Regions from separate parts of the Halobacillus naozhouensis genome, predicted to be linked through region 3. Evidence: riboswitches for the same ligand, from Rfam matches in the RefSeq annotation. Region 3 holds a riboswitch; each other region holds the start of a gene.
What was found. Region 3 has a riboswitch for cobalamin ahead of P9989_RS01935 (ribonucleoside-diphosphate reductase subunit alpha). Riboswitches for the same ligand answer to the same signal wherever they lie in the genome.

Region 1: it holds a riboswitch for cobalamin, as region 3 does, so the genes downstream of both, P9989_RS20785 (ABC transporter substrate-binding protein) here and P9989_RS01935 (ribonucleoside-diphosphate reductase subunit alpha) in region 3, are expected to answer to the same signal.
Region 2: it holds a riboswitch for cobalamin, as region 3 does, so the genes downstream of both, P9989_RS12045 (DUF4430 domain-containing protein) here and P9989_RS01935 (ribonucleoside-diphosphate reductase subunit alpha) in region 3, are expected to answer to the same signal.
Region 4: it holds a riboswitch for cobalamin, as region 3 does, so the genes downstream of both, P9989_RS15950 (acyl-CoA thioesterase) here and P9989_RS01935 (ribonucleoside-diphosphate reductase subunit alpha) in region 3, are expected to answer to the same signal.

Annotation. Positions count from the first base shown of each region.
Region 1 is NZ_CP121671.1:4,080,544-4,084,676, forward strand. It holds gene P9989_RS20785 (ABC transporter substrate-binding protein) at 1-936, opposite strand, end outside; cobalamin riboswitch at 1,081-1,263, opposite strand; gene P9989_RS20790 (CynX/NimT family MFS transporter) at 1,351-2,583, opposite strand; gene P9989_RS20795 (aldehyde dehydrogenase family protein) at 2,814-4,133, opposite strand, start outside.
Region 2 is NZ_CP121671.1:2,289,796-2,293,928, reverse strand. It holds gene P9989_RS12055 (response regulator transcription factor) at 1-116, shown strand, start outside; gene P9989_RS12050 (ATP-binding protein) at 116-1,897, shown strand; cobalamin riboswitch at 1,935-2,112, shown strand; gene P9989_RS12045 (DUF4430 domain-containing protein) at 2,322-2,723, shown strand; gene P9989_RS12040 (ECF transporter S component) at 2,730-3,239, shown strand; gene sigX (RNA polymerase sigma factor SigX) at 3,361-3,918, shown strand; gene P9989_RS12030 (GerMN domain-containing protein) at 3,908-4,133, shown strand, end outside.
Region 3 is NZ_CP121671.1:342,092-346,224, reverse strand. It holds gene P9989_RS01940 (class I SAM-dependent methyltransferase) at 1-359, opposite strand, end outside; cobalamin riboswitch at 535-714, shown strand; gene P9989_RS01935 (ribonucleoside-diphosphate reductase subunit alpha) at 941-3,172, shown strand; gene P9989_RS01930 (ribonucleotide-diphosphate reductase subunit beta) at 3,188-4,133, shown strand, end outside.
Region 4 is NZ_CP121671.1:3,045,253-3,049,385, reverse strand. It holds gene P9989_RS15965 (acetamidase/formamidase family protein) at 1-74, shown strand, start outside; gene P9989_RS15960 (LCP family glycopolymer transferase) at 220-1,152, opposite strand; gene P9989_RS15955 (hypothetical protein) at 1,357-1,731, shown strand; cobalamin riboswitch at 2,044-2,228, shown strand; gene P9989_RS15950 (acyl-CoA thioesterase) at 2,424-2,897, shown strand; gene P9989_RS15945 (DsbA family oxidoreductase) at 2,962-3,687, opposite strand; gene P9989_RS15940 (DUF8508 domain-containing protein) at 3,974-4,133, shown strand, end outside.

The DNA.
Region 1 (4,133 bases), 480 kb from region 3:
AATCAAGCGTGGACCCGCACGTGTAACGAGATCAGAGTGAACATCATAAACCTGTTTCTTCTCGATTGCTGGTACTTGTTCCCAGCCTTCTCTAGAAAGCACTTTTTCCACAGGCTTCTCTGTATAATAGCCATATGTTGTAATGATGACATCTGGCTGTAAGTTAATAATGGCCTCCTCGTTCATTTTCACCCATCCTTGTTGGTTTACAGCCGCATTCTCGGCATTAATCGCCTGGAGCATTTGATTCATGAAAGTACCTGTTCCAGTTGTATAAATCTCCGGTGCCGGAGACACTTCTACAAATACACTTTTAGGATCCTTGATTTCAGAGGCCTTTTCTTTAATCCCTTTAAGTTTCTTTTTCATCCCGGCTACAATACTCTCTGCTTTCTTTTGCTCATCTACCAATTTACCGATTGACTGAATCGTTTCATAAACACCCTTAAAATCAGAGGCGTTCTTAACCACATAAACCGAAATCCCTGCATTGCTGATTTGATCAATCGCTGCCTGAGAGTTATGAGCACTTGAACCGTGGGCAAGAACGAGATCAGGTTTTAATGACAATACTTTTTCGGTATTCATTTGCATCCCGCCAACTTTATTAATCTCCTTGACCTGCTCAGGGTAATTATCATGATCTGATACTCCGACAACCTGTTCTCCTGCGCCAACGGCAAACACAATTTCTGTATTACTTGGAATCAATGAAACAATTCGTTCAGGATCTTCTTCCAGAAAGACCTTATTTCCCGCAGAGTCTTCTACGGTCAGAGGGTAGGTCGTTCCCTCTTGAACTTGAGTCTCGTCCGTTTTAGTGTGATCTTCATTTTTGTTTTCCTCTGGCTGACTTGAGTTCTCATTGCCCGCACAGCCTACTAGCAAACCGACTGTCACCAGTAGCATAAGTATGTAATTCGATAGTCGTTTCAAGTTAATCTCTCCCCCTAAAATGTTTTTGAGCACAAAAAAAACACATCCCGCAATGGAGATGTGTACATGAAAAGATTTTGCAATGCCGCTTAATGGCATAACATGCAGTTACCTTTTCCTCATACACCTCCTATCCGCGTAGGTTATTGGTGAGAAAAACAGGTAGGTCTCCTGGCTTATGATCATTGCTCCCTGCTCCTTCCCATGCTTTTCACACAGTGGAACCGTGCAGGTTGCTCACAAATACAGTGGCGGGACCGCGTTGGAATTGCACCAACTTCCCTTTTAAGTGATGAATAACATCACGCCTGTTTTTTTACGCTTATTCAATTATGTATTATTGTACTAAATATGTTGGAAAAAAGCTCGGGTTTTGGAATTTTTCGTCATATAATAAAAAAATTTTGTTGTCTGCTATCGAAGAGGTGCTCGATCTTGTTGAAAGACCGTCTGGTTCCTCCCCGCTCCTAAACCAGCTGCCACCATAACAACTATAACAGCAATGAAAAGCAGCAATGGAACAGTCACTGATGCCGTAACATCGAGGAGTATGCCAATTAATACCGGTCCCACCGCAGCAAGTGAATACCCAATCGATTGAGACATACCGGATAATGCGGCACTTTGCTGAGCATTGTCCGCACGGAGTCCAAGTAAGGTAAGCGCTAAGCTAATAGAAGAGGCTTGACCAATACCAATCAGCATGACACTCAATGTCAACAGAGGAATACCGCTTCCGAACAAAACTCCTAACAAGCCTGTCGTGTAAAGGCATCCAATCATCCCTATAATTCCTCTTTGATTCTTAAAGCGAGTAGCCAGGACGGGGGTTAGGAAGGTCATTGGAAGACCCGTTAACTGCATGACAGATACCATCCACCCAGCAGTCGATATACTTAGCCCTCTGCCGCTTAGGATTTCAGGCAGCCATGCAATCATGGAATAAAATAAGAAAGATTGTAACCCCATAAAGATTGTCACTTGCCAAGCAATTGGGGAACGCCATATCGGATTTTCCTGCAGTGCTGGCGTTTTAACATCCTCTACTTGGGCTGGTTTGCGAAGTTGAGGCAGCCAAACTATCGCTGCCGGAATAGCTAATAAAACCCAGCATACTAGCGTTTTTTCCCAACCTAAACCGAAATCATTAGCTAAAGGAATGCTCAGCCCGGTACCAATGGCTGAAAAAATAGACATGCAAGTCGTATAAACGGCTGTCACTAAGCCAACCTTTTCAGGGTATTTCTCTTTAACAATGCCAGGTAACAACACATTTGATATGGCAATTCCAATACCAATTAATGCAGTTCCAGCAAACAGGGTAAACGTCATTGATATAAAGCGAATTAAGATTCCTGCTATTAAGGTTAGTAAACCCACAAACACGATTCGTTCTAACCCGAATCGTTGACCTAACCTGGGAGCAAGAAAAGAAAACACTGCAAAAGCCACCAAAGGAAGTGTTGTAATGAATCCTGCAGCTGCATTGGATAACCCTACATCAACTTTTATGGAACTGATTAGCGGTCCTACAGATGTAATAGCTGGACGCAAGTTAAAGGCAACAAAGATGATCCCTATAATGGACAATACCTTTTTCATATCTATATATTTGCTCTGAAAGTTCCGCTGTGACTTAGTTCTCATTCTATGTGGCTCCTATTCCCCGCTTGGCTCTTTTAAGAAAACCATTTTTATTCTCACATCATTTCTTTTTCTATATACCTTCCTCTAGTACCTTCTTAATTTCACATCATTTTATGTTTGATTATGGTCATTTATATGTGGCAGAATGATCTACATCCAGTTAATGAAATAATAGAAAAAGAACAAGTACATCCTAAAGTAAAGAGATGTGTACTTGTCCTGCTTCTCCGTTAAAAAGGAAATTCCCTATATTTTTCTTGTACCGAAATCCATTTCAATTTAGTAAACTCATCAATTACCCATGGATTTCCAAACCTGCCTAATCCGCTTTGTTTATTCCCACCGAACGGCACATTGGCTGCATCATTTACCGTCTGGTCATTAACATGTGTCATGCCACTATCTATCTTCAAGCCATACGCTTCTCCTTTTTCTAAATCAGATGTGAATATCGCAGAGGTAAGCCCGTAAATGGTATCGTTTGCTAACTCAATGGCATTATCATCAGATTCTGCCTTGATTATAGAGACAACCGGAGAGAATAATTCGGTCTGTGCGATATCATCTGTGTTTTTCACATCGACAAAAACATGCGGTGTCAGTATATTTCCTTCCCGGTCCCCTTTCAAGGCAACTTTTGCCCCATCTTTTTCAGCCTTCTCAACGGCTTCCAATGCTTTCTCCACTTGCTGGCTATTAATTAATGGTCCAATCACTGTATCAGGATCGGTTTGATCGCCATACGGCAATTGGGATGCCCGTTCAACAAATTTTTCCGTAAATCTATCATAGACATCTTTGTGGGCAATAATCCGATTGATACACATACAAATTTGTCCTTGGTGCATAAATTTACCAAAAATTGCTGCATCAACAGCTTTTTCAACATCCGCATCTTGTAAAACGATGAACGGGTTATTACCTCCCAGTTCCAATGCTACCCGTTTTAGGTTTTTGCCGGCAATTTCTCCTATGTGTTTTCCAAACCCTGTAGAACCCGTAAAAGCAACTAATTGTACCACAGGGTTTTCCAACATCTCGTCACCAATTTCATCTGGTGTTGTCAAAATAGATTGGAACACGCCTCTTGGTAATCCAGCATGATCAAATGCGCGTGCTATGATCGATCCGCCTGTTAAGCCTACCTGTAAATCTGCTTTATGGACAACTGTATTACCAAGCGCTATGGCTGGTGCAATCGAGCGCATCGATAAATTCATTGGAAAATTAAATGGAGAGATGGAAGAGATCACCCCAAGTGGCTGCCGGTAAATTTTATTTCTTTTCCCATCAATCGTCGCATGGACTTCTTTTACTTCGTCAACTGCGTCCATATAATCGAACGTCTCTTTTAAAACGTCAATAGTGAGGTTTAATTCCAATTCGACCTTAAGTAACGTTCCACCTGTTTCCAAATTAGCAATCCGAATAATTTCTTCACGATTACTTTCCAGAAATTCAGCTGCCTTACGAAGTATTTCTTTTCTTTTTTCAACAGAAGAATGTGCCCAATCTTTTTGTTGATCCTCAGCAATTTTATATGCATTCTT
Region 2 (4,133 bases), 1.9 Mb from region 3:
TTGATACACATGTGAAACGTCTTCGTGAAAAGTTGAGTAAAGTTTCAACAGATGCAGCTGGAATGATTGTCACAGTCTGGGGTGTGGGTTATAAATTTGAGGTAAGTGGCGAGTAATGTTCTGGCGCAGCGTAGTCGGGAAATTATGGTTTACGATTTTATTACTCGTATGCTTCGTCTTAGTCATACTCACTGTTTTACTTCTTGAGTTCTTTGAAAATTATCATGTATTAGACGCTGAGCGCGAATTGTTACAAACCGCTTCAAAAGTATCAGAAGTCGTAGAAGAGTATGAAGATAAAGAATTAATTCAATCGATGGCTCAACTCATTAAGAATCCCTCCAGCCAGGTTTTTGTAACCTATGATTCGGCTGAATTTATTTCCTCTGGCAGTGATTCCAGCGATTTGCCTGAAGTAGGTTATGATTGGTTTATGAGTGACCCTGAACTTTCTTCAGTCATTGAGGAAGACGAAGATGTGATGAAAGTGGCGGGCTTTACTCAGTCAGAATTGGAGATTATGGTTGTGGGTACGCCGCTTCCAGATGGGGAAGGCGCAGTATTCGTTTACCAGTCGCTCGATACCATCCAAAAGACATCTGATCAAACAACTAAAATTGTCTTTCTAGGTGCTGGAATCGCTATTATTTTAACTACAATTTTCGCTTTTTTCTTATCGACAAGAATCACCGCTCCATTAATTAAGATGCGAGAGGGTGCTCTGGAACTGGCAAGAGGAGAATTCAATACGAAAATTCCGATTTTAACACATGATGAAATCGGAGAATTAGCCATGGCCTTTAATCGTATGGGGCGGGAACTTAAATTTCACATCAATGCACTTAATCAGGAAAAAGAACAATTGTCAGGTATTTTACGTTCCATGGCTGATGGGGTGTTGACGATTAACAGACAAGGAGAAATCTTAGTCTCTAACCCCCCTGCTGATCAATTTTATCAGTCTTGGAGATATGAAAATGAGATGGACGAAACCTCTCATGAGAAACGGAAAGTACCTCAGCCCATGCGAAAACTATTTGATGAGGTTATTGAGAGCGAACAAGAAGTGATGACTGAAATTACTGTGCAAGGACGGACATGGGTCATGTTAATGACACCTCTTTATGATCGTACGTATATAAGAGGAGCTGTAGCGGTACTTCGGGATATGACAGAAGAGAGGCGATTGGATAAACTTAGAAAAGACTTTATCGCAAACGTATCACATGAACTAAGAACTCCGATTTCCATGTTACAAGGATACAGTGAAGCGATTGTAGATGATGTTGCAGAAACGAAAGAAGATAAAAACGAGCTGGCTAAGATTATTCACGATGAATCTCTTCGTATCAGCAGGTTAGTGAATGAATTGCTCGACCTCGCTCGAATGGAAGCAGGACATATGATGCTTTATATGGACTCAGTCGAAGTAAGGCCATTTCTTGAAAAAATTATTCGTAAGTTTCAAGGTTTGGCAAATGAACGGAATATCAATCTCCAGCTTCATTTAAACGAGGCTCCGAGAACTATTCATATCGATGCAGACCGAATCGAACAAGTTTTAACGAATTTAATAGACAATGCGATTCGGCATACAAATGAGCACGGATCAGTGGATGTAATAGCTGAACGAAACTCTGAGCAATGGGGCGTGAAAGTCACAGATTCTGGATTGGGAATACCTGAGGAAGATCTTCCTTTTGTGTTTGAAAGGTTTTATAAAGCAGATAAATCCAGAAAAAGAGAAACAAGCAAGAAAGGTACGGGATTGGGACTCGCTATTGCCAAGAACATCATTGAGGCTCATAAAGGATCAATTCATGTTCATAGTAGAGTGAATGAAGGAACAACCTTCACTTTTACTCTGCCAATAGACGGGGAGCAGAATGATAAATAGCTTGAAAGTACCTTTTCCGTACGGTAAGATACAAATATAATAAATAAGTAGCTTAGGTACCAATTTGGTATAAAAGGGAATCTGGTGAAAGGCCAGAGCTGTCCTCGCAACTGTAAGTGTTGACGAACAAGGGAAACCACTGCGATTACTCGTGGGAAGGCCCTCTAGTAGAATGAAGCACAAGTCAGTAGACCTGCCTGATCTTAAATTGTTTCAAAGCTTCGGGGATTGAGCATTTGAGGCATCCGGTCTATTTTTATGTAACTTACTTACATAGCTTTGCTGGTATGTCTTAAGCCTGCCCCTTCGATAAAAGGGGCAGGCTTTTCTACTGCCGTCACTATAGACTGTGTTGTCGATTATCCCCATTCCCGGATAGCGTTGCAGCAATTATATCTAATTATAGAATGGGAGTTTTGAAATCATGAGAAAGATGTCTGCATTATTCACGGCTTTAATGATGACAGCATTTGTACTCGCTGGATGCCAAACAGAAGGTGGAGGAGAAGAAGCCACAGCAAGCCAGGAGCAAAAGCAGGAAGTAACATTAAACATCGAACTTTCCAAGAACAAAGGCGAAAAAGTGCTCGCCACTAAAAAAGTAACGGTTGAAGAAGGAACTGTGTTAATGGAAGTCATGAAAAATAACTTTGAGGTGGCAGAGAAAGACGGGTTCATTACGGGGATTAAAGGAATTTCGGCCAGTAAAGGAGAGAAAAGGGCCTGGATGTTTACCATAAATGGGGAGTCTTCAATGGTTGGAGCGAATAAATACGAAGTAAAACAGGGCGACGAAATCGTGTTTGATTTTCAATCCTGGGAATGATGATGCATGAATACTTATAAATTAACATTAATTGCAATGCTTGCTTCAATGGCAATTGCAGGACGCCTGGTGATGGCGAATGTTCCAAATGTCCAGCCTGTCACAGCTATTATTATCATTACAGGGTTTTGGTTAGGACCACTGGCTGCGGTCATTATGGCTTTCTTAACAACATTCCTGTCTAACGTTTTTCTCGGAATGGGTTATTGGACCATTTGGCAAATTCTCTCCTGGTCTATAATCGGTATGGGGGCAGGTTTAATCGGTAAATACTGGGCAAACATTCCAGTGTGGGCTTTGTCAATATATGGCTTTTTAAGCGGGGTTGTTTATGGATTAATTATTTCCCTTACCATGAGAGTTGCGGGACAGCCATTTTGGGCTTATTATTTGGCAGGATTACCGATGGACTTGAATCATGCAGCAAGCAACGTTATTTTTATCCTAGTGCTCTCCCCTGTATTGGGGACATTGTTTTCTCGTTATCAAAAGAAATATTTACTCACAAGTGTATAAAGCGTTTAAAAAAAGAGCTGCATTTTAGCAGCTCTTTTTATATGAACATTTATGGTTTTCATTTTAATTGATCGGTATTATGATAGGTAGGTGTAACTTTTCATGGTACATAAACGACAATATGAATGAACGGGAGGTTCAAAGTGTGAAACCGTTCTTTGAGGAACTTTATGAAAAATATCACCGAGATTTATTTCAATTTATTTATTATATGGTGAAAAATCGACAAGCAGCAGAAGATTTAACGCAGGAGGTTTATATAAAAGTGCTTCAATCATATCAATCTTTTGATGGCAGGAGCAGTGAAAAAACCTGGCTATTTTCGATAGCGAGACATGTAACTATTGATTATTTCCGTAAGCAGGGACGTAAAAGAAAAAAGATCATGGAGTTTTTCAACTGGGAAGAAAAAGGGGATTCATTAAAGGATAATGAGGCCCTCCCTGATGAAGTGGCAGAGCTGAATGACAGAATGAGGGAAGTTTACGAAGCATTAGACCAGTGTACTGTAGATCAAAAAAGTGTCATCATCTTAAGGTATATCCAAGGCATGACAATACAGGAAACGGCAGCCATTCTGCAGTTTACTGAAAGTAAGGTTAAAACTACACAGCATAGAGGAATGCTTGCTTTAAAGAAACGATTAGGTGTTAAGGGGGATAATGACCATGAAGCATAATGACGAACAGGTTAAACGTGTAGAAAAAATGCTGCATGAGCTCCCGCAAATTAAAGATACAAAGAATAAAGATGAGTATTACCGCCTGGTCCACGATAACTCCAAACAGCAGCCTGCAAAACGGCAAAGATGGCTACTGCCTGGCATTGCTTCCGTCATTGCAGTGCTGATTCTGGCTATAGTCGTCCCTTTTTCTTATTATTCCATGAAGGAAG
Region 3 (4,133 bases):
AGGCTATTTATAGCCATAATCGCATCAAAGCTTTCTATTTCAAAAGGAAGACGAGCAAGATCTCCTTGTACGAACTGAAGCCGCTTGTGTTCCAAGCGTGCCTTCGCACGATCAATCATATCTTGTGAGATATCCAGTCCAGTAACAGCATAACCTGCTTTCTCAAGTTTATAAGATCCATATCCGTCTCCGCACCCTAGATCGGCTACTTTACTTCCTGTTCCTACATGCTTTTTTAAAAAGGGGATAATCGTTTTCCTGCTTCCCTCTTCCCACATATTCTTACTGTTTGCATTCCAAAACTCTACTCTATCATCCCACTGCTTTTCAGCTTCCTGATGCCAGTTAAATGAAGTCATCGTGTTTGCCTCCTTTTGGCTCCGTTCCCTATAATAGTAATTCTACAATTATTTTTCGATTCCTTTGCAACAGGTAATATATTCCTAATCAATGAAAAACTGTTGCAGAGTTCTACAATCTTCGTTATGATTAAAACACAATATAAGCTAAACACCAACTAATAAAACACTACATATAGTATTGCGTGGAGAAGATGCCACTAGGCTTAATAGGGAATCCGGTTCGAATCCGGAACTGCCCCCGCAACTGTCATCGCTCTCGAAACGGAAAAAACCCACTGTGCATACGTGCACGGGAAGGGACCGTAGTAGAAATGGGCGTGAGTCAGGAGACCTGTCTTCCTACGCGAGAAAGTTTCAACTTCTTCGGGGATTGAGAAGATGAAGCGATGGAATGAATCGGGGACTCCACTCTCTTTTAGAATATCCTCTTTCATTTCATGGTTTCATCCGCTCAATTGAATGAGCGGATTTTTTTATGGTCAATTATGCAGACAGACTTCATGTGATGTGGCGTACCCCTTCAGATCAGGGTCTCTCACATCACCTTTTTCAAAAGTTATTTAAAAGGAGTGGTTAGTATGACAGCAGTGTTTACATTGGACTGGAAGGCTTGGTTAGTAGAGCAGAAGGATAACTTTCCATCACTGGATGTGCAGCGGTTATTGGACAAGCTTCCTGATATGAACCTGGACCAAATGAAGCGTAAGGAGCAGGGTAAGGCATTGGTCTTGGAGTGTTTAGCTGAAATCAATGAAATGGAGCCGGACTGGACGTATTTGGCTGCGCGAATTCAGCTCGAGATGATGTATGAGGAATCTGTTCGTAATCGTACGCAGAGCGAGCGTTACGCAGGATTTCATCATTTAATCGAGATATTAAGGGATGAAGAAATTTATAGTTCTAGTCTATTTAACTATTATTCGAAACAGGAAATCGATGAACTTGAGGCGGCCATTGTTCCTGAGCGTGATCGTTTATTTACTTATATCGGATTAAAAACGCTTGGCGACCGTTATTTGGCGAAATCAAAGGCTGGTGAAGTGTTTGAACTTCCTCAGGAGCGATTCATGATTATCGCGATGACGTTGATGGCAGAGGAGGATCATTCCAAGCGTTTAGAGTGGGTGAAGGAATCCTATTGGGCGTTGAGTAACCTCTATATGACAGTAGCCACACCTACTCTAGCAAATGCGGGCAAGCGTTATGGCCAGTTGAGCTCTTGTTTTATTGATACGGTCGATGATAGTTTGCAGTCGATCTACGACACCAATACGGATGTGGCGAATTTGAGTAAGCACGGCGGAGGTATTGGTGTTTATCTAGGGAAAATTCGCAGCCGTGGCAGTGATATTCGAGGGTTTAAGGGTGTTTCATCAGGCGTGCTTCCATGGATGAAGCAGCTTAATAATACGGCTGTCAGTGTGGATCAACTTGGTCAGCGTCAAGGGGCTGTCGCGGTGTACCTTGACGTTTGGCATAAGGATATCTTTCCGTTTCTCGACAGTCGATTGAACAACGGGGATGAGCGGCAGCGAACGCATGATTTGTTTACGGGAGTCTCCATTCCTGATGTGTTTATGGAAGCCGTTGAGAATCGCGAGGATTGGTATTTGTTTGATCCGCATGAAGTTCGTTCTGTGATGGGATTTTCGCTGGAAGATTATTACGATGAGCAGCGTGGCAGCGGATCGTTCCGTGATCGATATTGGGCTTGTGTCGAGCATCCTGATTTGTCCAAAGAGTCGGTACCCGCGATTGAAATTATGAAGCGAATTATGATCGGCCAGCTGGAGACAGGCACTCCGTACATGTTTTACCGTGATGAGGTCAATCGCATGAACCCGAACAGCCATAAAGGGATGGTGTATTGCAGCAATTTATGTACGGAAATTATGCAAAATCAGAGTCCTACCGTACAAGAGGAACAGTATGTAGAGGCTGGGAAAATCATTACTGTGCAAAACCCGGGAGATTTTGTCGTCTGTAACTTATCCAGTGTGAATTTAGGACGCGCTGTCCCAGCTGGAGTTCTGCCACGGTTGATTCCGATCCAGGTACGGATGCTTGATAATGTCATCAATCAAAATTCCATTCCAGTAAAGCAGGCACAACTGACAAATCAGTCCTATCGCGGCATTGGTCTTGGCACGTTTGGATGGGCCCACCTGCTTGCCCGGAAAAAGATCGCCTGGGAATCGGATGAAGCGGTAGATTATACGAAAGAAGTGTATGAAGCGATTGCATTTTATACCATTCAAGCCAGCAGTGAGCTTGCTCGTGAAAAAGGCAGCTACCCTTATTTTAAAGGGTCCGACTGGGAGACAGGGGAATTTTTTATTAAACGGTCGTTTGATCAAGATGCAAGTTGGAACTGGAAGCAGTTGCAGCAAGACGTAGCGGAAAATGGTATGCGTAATGGCTATTTGATGGCAGTTGCGCCAAACTCAAGCACTTCGATTATTGCAGGGAGCACTGCCAGCATCGATCCTATTTTTAAAAAGTTTTATTCCGAGGAGAAGAAAGATTATAAAATCCCTGTAACGGCGCCGGATTTAAATAAGGAAACCTATTGGTATTACAAGTCGGCCTATGATATTAATCAGCATACGAGTATTAAGCAAAATGCGGTTCGTCAGAGATATGTGGACCAGTCGATCTCGTTCAATATGTATGTTCGCAACACGGTTAAAGCAAAGGAATTGCTTGCCTTACATGTAGATGCCTGGAAGCAGGGGCTGAAAACAACTTACTATACGCGATCTACCTCTAGTCAGGGGGAATATGACGAATGCGAAAGCTGCTCATCTTAAAGGAGACTGATGGAAATGAAAACGTCTATTCATAAACGAAAACTAGTCGATTATGAGGCACCAAATGCTTCAACAGGAATTGTAAACGGACGGAGCTCGAACGTATTAAACTGGGATAATACCCGTTATTCATGGGCCTACCCGATGTATAAGCGGATGCTTTCAAATTTTTGGATCCCAAATGAAATTAATATGAGCAACGATTTAAAACAGTGGCCACAGTTATCAGAACAGGAACAGGCTTCTTTTAAGAAGATCATCGGTTTGCTGGCATTCCTTGATTCCATCCAAACCGATTATGCCGGCAAGATTACAGACTACCTGACTGATTCAAGTTTATCGGCGCTTATGCAAGTGCTCGCTTTTCAAGAAGTGGTCCATAATCAATCTTATTCTTATGTACTCTCCACCCTTGTAGATCAGAGTGAACAGGAGCGGATTTTTGAATATTGGAAGCATGATGAAGTGTTAATGGAACGAAATCAGTTTATCACAGATGGCTATGAGACTTTTGCTGAGAAGGCTACCTTAGAAAGCTTCTTAAAGTCGCTTGTGTATGATGTTGTGCTGGAAGGATTGTTCTTTTATGCAGGGTTTGCTTTCTTTTATAATCTGGCCCGCAATCAGAAGATGGTATCGACGAGTACGATGATCAATTATATTAATCGCGATGAGCAAATCCACGTCAATTTGTTCACACGGATTTTCAAAGAAACGCTGGCTGAAAATCCAGAGCTTGACCGATTGAAATATGAGCGGTTTGTGACGAAAACTTTTGCGGAAGCGGCAGAGCTAGAGATTAAGTGGGCCCACCATATTATTGGGAAGCAGTTTCCTGGAATTCCAATTGGCGACCTAGAAGATTACATTCGTTTTATGGCGAACAACCGATGCAGCCAGATGGGTGCCGAGAAGCCTTTCCCTGAGCACAATCAAAACCCGCTGAAATGGATCAGGGCCT
Region 4 (4,133 bases), 1.5 Mb from region 3:
CACTGAAAACGGCACGCTTCTTTGTTCCAAAAAGGATTCTTGAGGGGTACGGGCTGAAGTTATTTAACGAATAAAAATTTGTTAAGTATGTATAGATCTAATCCACTAATCCCTACCTCAGTTCATCCATTTTTTGGATGACTTGAGGTAGTTAAAATTAACAATTAAAATAAATAGAGAAACCGTGTTCCTACTATAGTAGGAACACGGTTTCTCTATTTAAGATCCAAAATTGACGATCAAGTCGTGTGTTTTTTGAATTTCCTGCTGAGGCATTTCTATTAGATACATGCCAGAACTAGTAATTGGGTTCCCAGACATTTGGTAAGTAGAGATGTTTTTACGCGCGCTGCTATAATTCATGGCGAGCCGGCGCATATCGCTAAATTCCATATTTGTTTTCATATTGTTCCCTAATACATTCATCACTTCATCAATTTGATTGATCATATTTAATCCAGCAGCTTTATCAATGACTCCCTGAATCACCTGGCGCTGTCGTTGATTACGTCCAAGGTCTCCTTTAGGGTCTTCTTTACGCATACGCACATAGGCTAGGGCTTCTTCGCCGGAGAGGTGCAATTGGCCTTTTGGAAATTGGAAGCCGTCCTGCGTAAAGGCCATATCATTATGGACAGTAATGCCATTTACGGCATTGACTAGCTGTGCCAGGCCTTCCATGTTCATCGTTACATAATAATCAATATGGATATCAAGGAAGTTTTCAACGGTCTTAACGGCCATGTCACTTCCACCATAAGCGTAAGCATGATTAATCCGAGTTACACGACCATCCCCTGCAATTTTTACTTTTGTATCACGGGGGATACTAACCAATTGCATTTGATCATTAGCTGGGTCAAGGGTCATCACAATCATCGTATCGGAACGTCCTTGATCATTTTCACGCTCATCTACACCAAGCAAAAGGATGTTGATGGGTTCTTTATTATCGACTTTTTTATCCGTCATCTCTGTATCTATAGAAGGTACGCCTTCGTGAAGTTTGCTATTAACTGTTTGTTTAACGTTGTTGAAAATCGTGAATGCATAGACGCCTCCCCCAACGAGCAGGAGCACAATAATGAGAAGGGCAATTTTCCACCAGCGGCCCTTTTTTCTTTTCCTTTTCTTCATTTCTTTACGTCCCATAACTCCACCTCAATTAATGTAAAATAGCATTGAACTAATTATCTATTATACTTGGAATGGCGAATCTTGTAAAAGTGATGAGTGAAAGATTGGAAAAAACCCCCACCTCAGGTCATCCATTTGGTCATCCATTTATTGGATGACCTGAGGTGGGGGAGGGATGCTTGGGTGTGCTACCATGATTAGGGGGAAGGAGGCTGGTTTATGAAAGAAATGATTATACTATTAGCTGAAATTGTTAATATGTTTCACGATCTGTTTTTAAGATTATCCCAGTCATTTGGGTGGAATCTAACTGATAAGGAGCTCCATTTCTGGATTATTGGAATACTGGGGATCATAGGGTTGATCTTCGTGGACATCCTGTTTCATGCGCTTGCTAAATGGAGCATTACGGCTATTTCATTTTTGTTCACCCTATCTATGGTTCTCGTTTTTGTGCTGGCTGTGGAAATCCAGCAAAAGATTACAGGCAGGGGAGCTATGGAGTTTAACGATGCTGCTATAAGTGTACTTGGGTTTTTAGCCTTTTGTGTTGGCTATTTCCTTATAAAAATGATCGTGAAATGGGTACGATAGATGTAAAAAACCAACCCCTGCCTCATGTTAGTGAACTGGGACAGGGGTGTTATTGCAAACCTTTATTTAGTGACTTTTCCATTGGCATCTACATAAATGGCGGTCACAATGGCGCGGTTAAATGGAACGTTTGCTATCGCTTTCCTTTTAAGGTCAATAGTAAGATTGTAGGCTCCTAGATGACTCCACTTTAGGCTTTTACTTTTTTGTGATCTATCTTTTCTAAACCTTCTGACATAACCAATACATAAATCAATTGACAACTGGCCTGTTCTAATCAATAGTAAAGAAAGAGGGCAAGGGCCCTCGAAAAAACTGAATAGGCTTTATGGTGGCTTCGTATTGAAGCTGAAAATGGGAAGATTGGTGCAAATCCAACGCGGTCCCGCCACTGTAAGGAGGAGGCCTTTCTAAATTCCACTGTTTCTACTAGAAACGGGAAGGAGAAAGAGCTGCTGATTCTTAGCCAGGAGACCTGCCATAAAGAAGAACATGTTTTTTCCTACGGGAGATAGGAGGGTGTTACGTAATGAGATATCAGCTTTTTCTTGCTGATCCATTTTGACTGCACACAATTCACATCTTCGTTAGGAAGGTGTTTTTTTGTTGCGTATGGCTCGAAAGTGGTTTACTACGGTTTGTCAAAATCAGCGTACATAGATGCGTATGGATCAGAAAGAGGGGAAAAGGAAATGGATAATGCTTTGCCAGTGCAAGTTTCAAAAATGACACAGACACGGTTGGTTCTGCCTCCAGACACCAATCATCTGGATACGATTTTTGGAGGAAAAGTGCTTGCTTATATCGATGAAATTGCTGCATTAACTGCGATGAAACATAGTAACTGTGTGGTCGTCACGGCCTCAATTGATTCAGTAGATTTCTTATCTTCTGCTAAAGTAGGGGATGCGCTGACACTTGAAGCGTGTGTCACCTCAACGGGGAAGTCCTCAATGGAAGTGTACGTAAAGGTATTTGCTGATGATTTATTAAATGGCGAGAAAATGTTAACAACGGAGTCATTTCTTACGATGGTTGCTGTAGATTCAGAAGGAAAACCGACCCCAGTTCCACAGGTTATCCCCGAAACGAGTGAAGAAATAAGGCTGCACCAAACAGCACCTGCCAGAAAAGAATACCGACGCAACCGCGCCAGCTTACGATAATATAAAGAAACTTCCACCTCAGGTCATCCAGATTCTGGATGACCTGAGGTGGAACAAATTGGTGTTAGCTGTTGTTTGGTGGAACATCACAGTTTTCGTCAGTGCAGGCTTCTCCTTGGATTTTATTTGTTAAATTTTGGAGAGAAGGGGATTGTTGTTCTTCTTCCATAATCTTTTGTAAGTTTTGTACAAAAACTTCAGTAGGTTGGGCGCCAGAAATGGCATACTTACGGTTAATGACGAAGAAAGGAACTCCTTGAACGCCGATTTCCCTTGCTTCTGCTTCTTCCGCACGAACAAGTTCCCCGAATTGCTCACCAGCCAGTACATCATGGACTTCAGCTCGGTCAAGCCCTATGTGTTCTGCAAGTTCGATAAGTGTATCGTGATCACCAACGTCCTTTCCATCCGTGAGAACAGCTTGGAAGAACTGTTCTGTCGCTTCTTTACCGACTCCTTTACTCTCTGCGAATTTAGCCAAGCGGTGAGCGTCAAATGTATTAGTAGGAACTGCTGTGTCCAAATTGTATTTTAGCCCCACACTTGAGGCTTGCTGTTCCATGTTTTTGTTCATCTGCTTTGCTTCTTCAAGACTCTTGCCATACTTGGCTGCAAGCTTTTCAGCGTTAGTCATTCCTGTGTTTTTCTCCGCTTGGGGATCAAGTTCAAAGCTCTTGTAAGCGACCTCAGTTTGCTCTCCTGCACCTATCTGTGATAACGCTTCCTCTAGGCGACACTTACCAATATAACAAAAGGGACAAACAAAGTCCGACCAAATCTCTATTTTCATATTTATCACCTCATTATTAATATCATACGTTTCTTATTTTACGGAGCTTCAGAGGTAAATTCCATTATTCTGATTGGGCAGATGACATGAGGTGGAAGTATATTCCACCTCATGTCATCCATAAATTGGATGTAATTAGGGGGAATGGTTCTAGTGGTCAGACGTCTTATGTTGTGTCTATTGATTCAATTTGAAAATTTTACAAAAAAGATAAATGTGTGAGTAGTTTATCTTTTATACTTGGGGAAGATTGATAGATTTATATGACATATTTAGGAGGAATGAAATGAGTATTAAAAAGACGGTCGTTACTGGTCTGGCCGCCGTATTGGCGTTAGGTCCATTTATAAGTGCGGTACCACAAAGTTATGCTGCGGAAGCACCGAGCGATTTATTTATCTCAGAATACATAGAAGGCAGCAGTTATAATAAAGCGGTTGAAATCT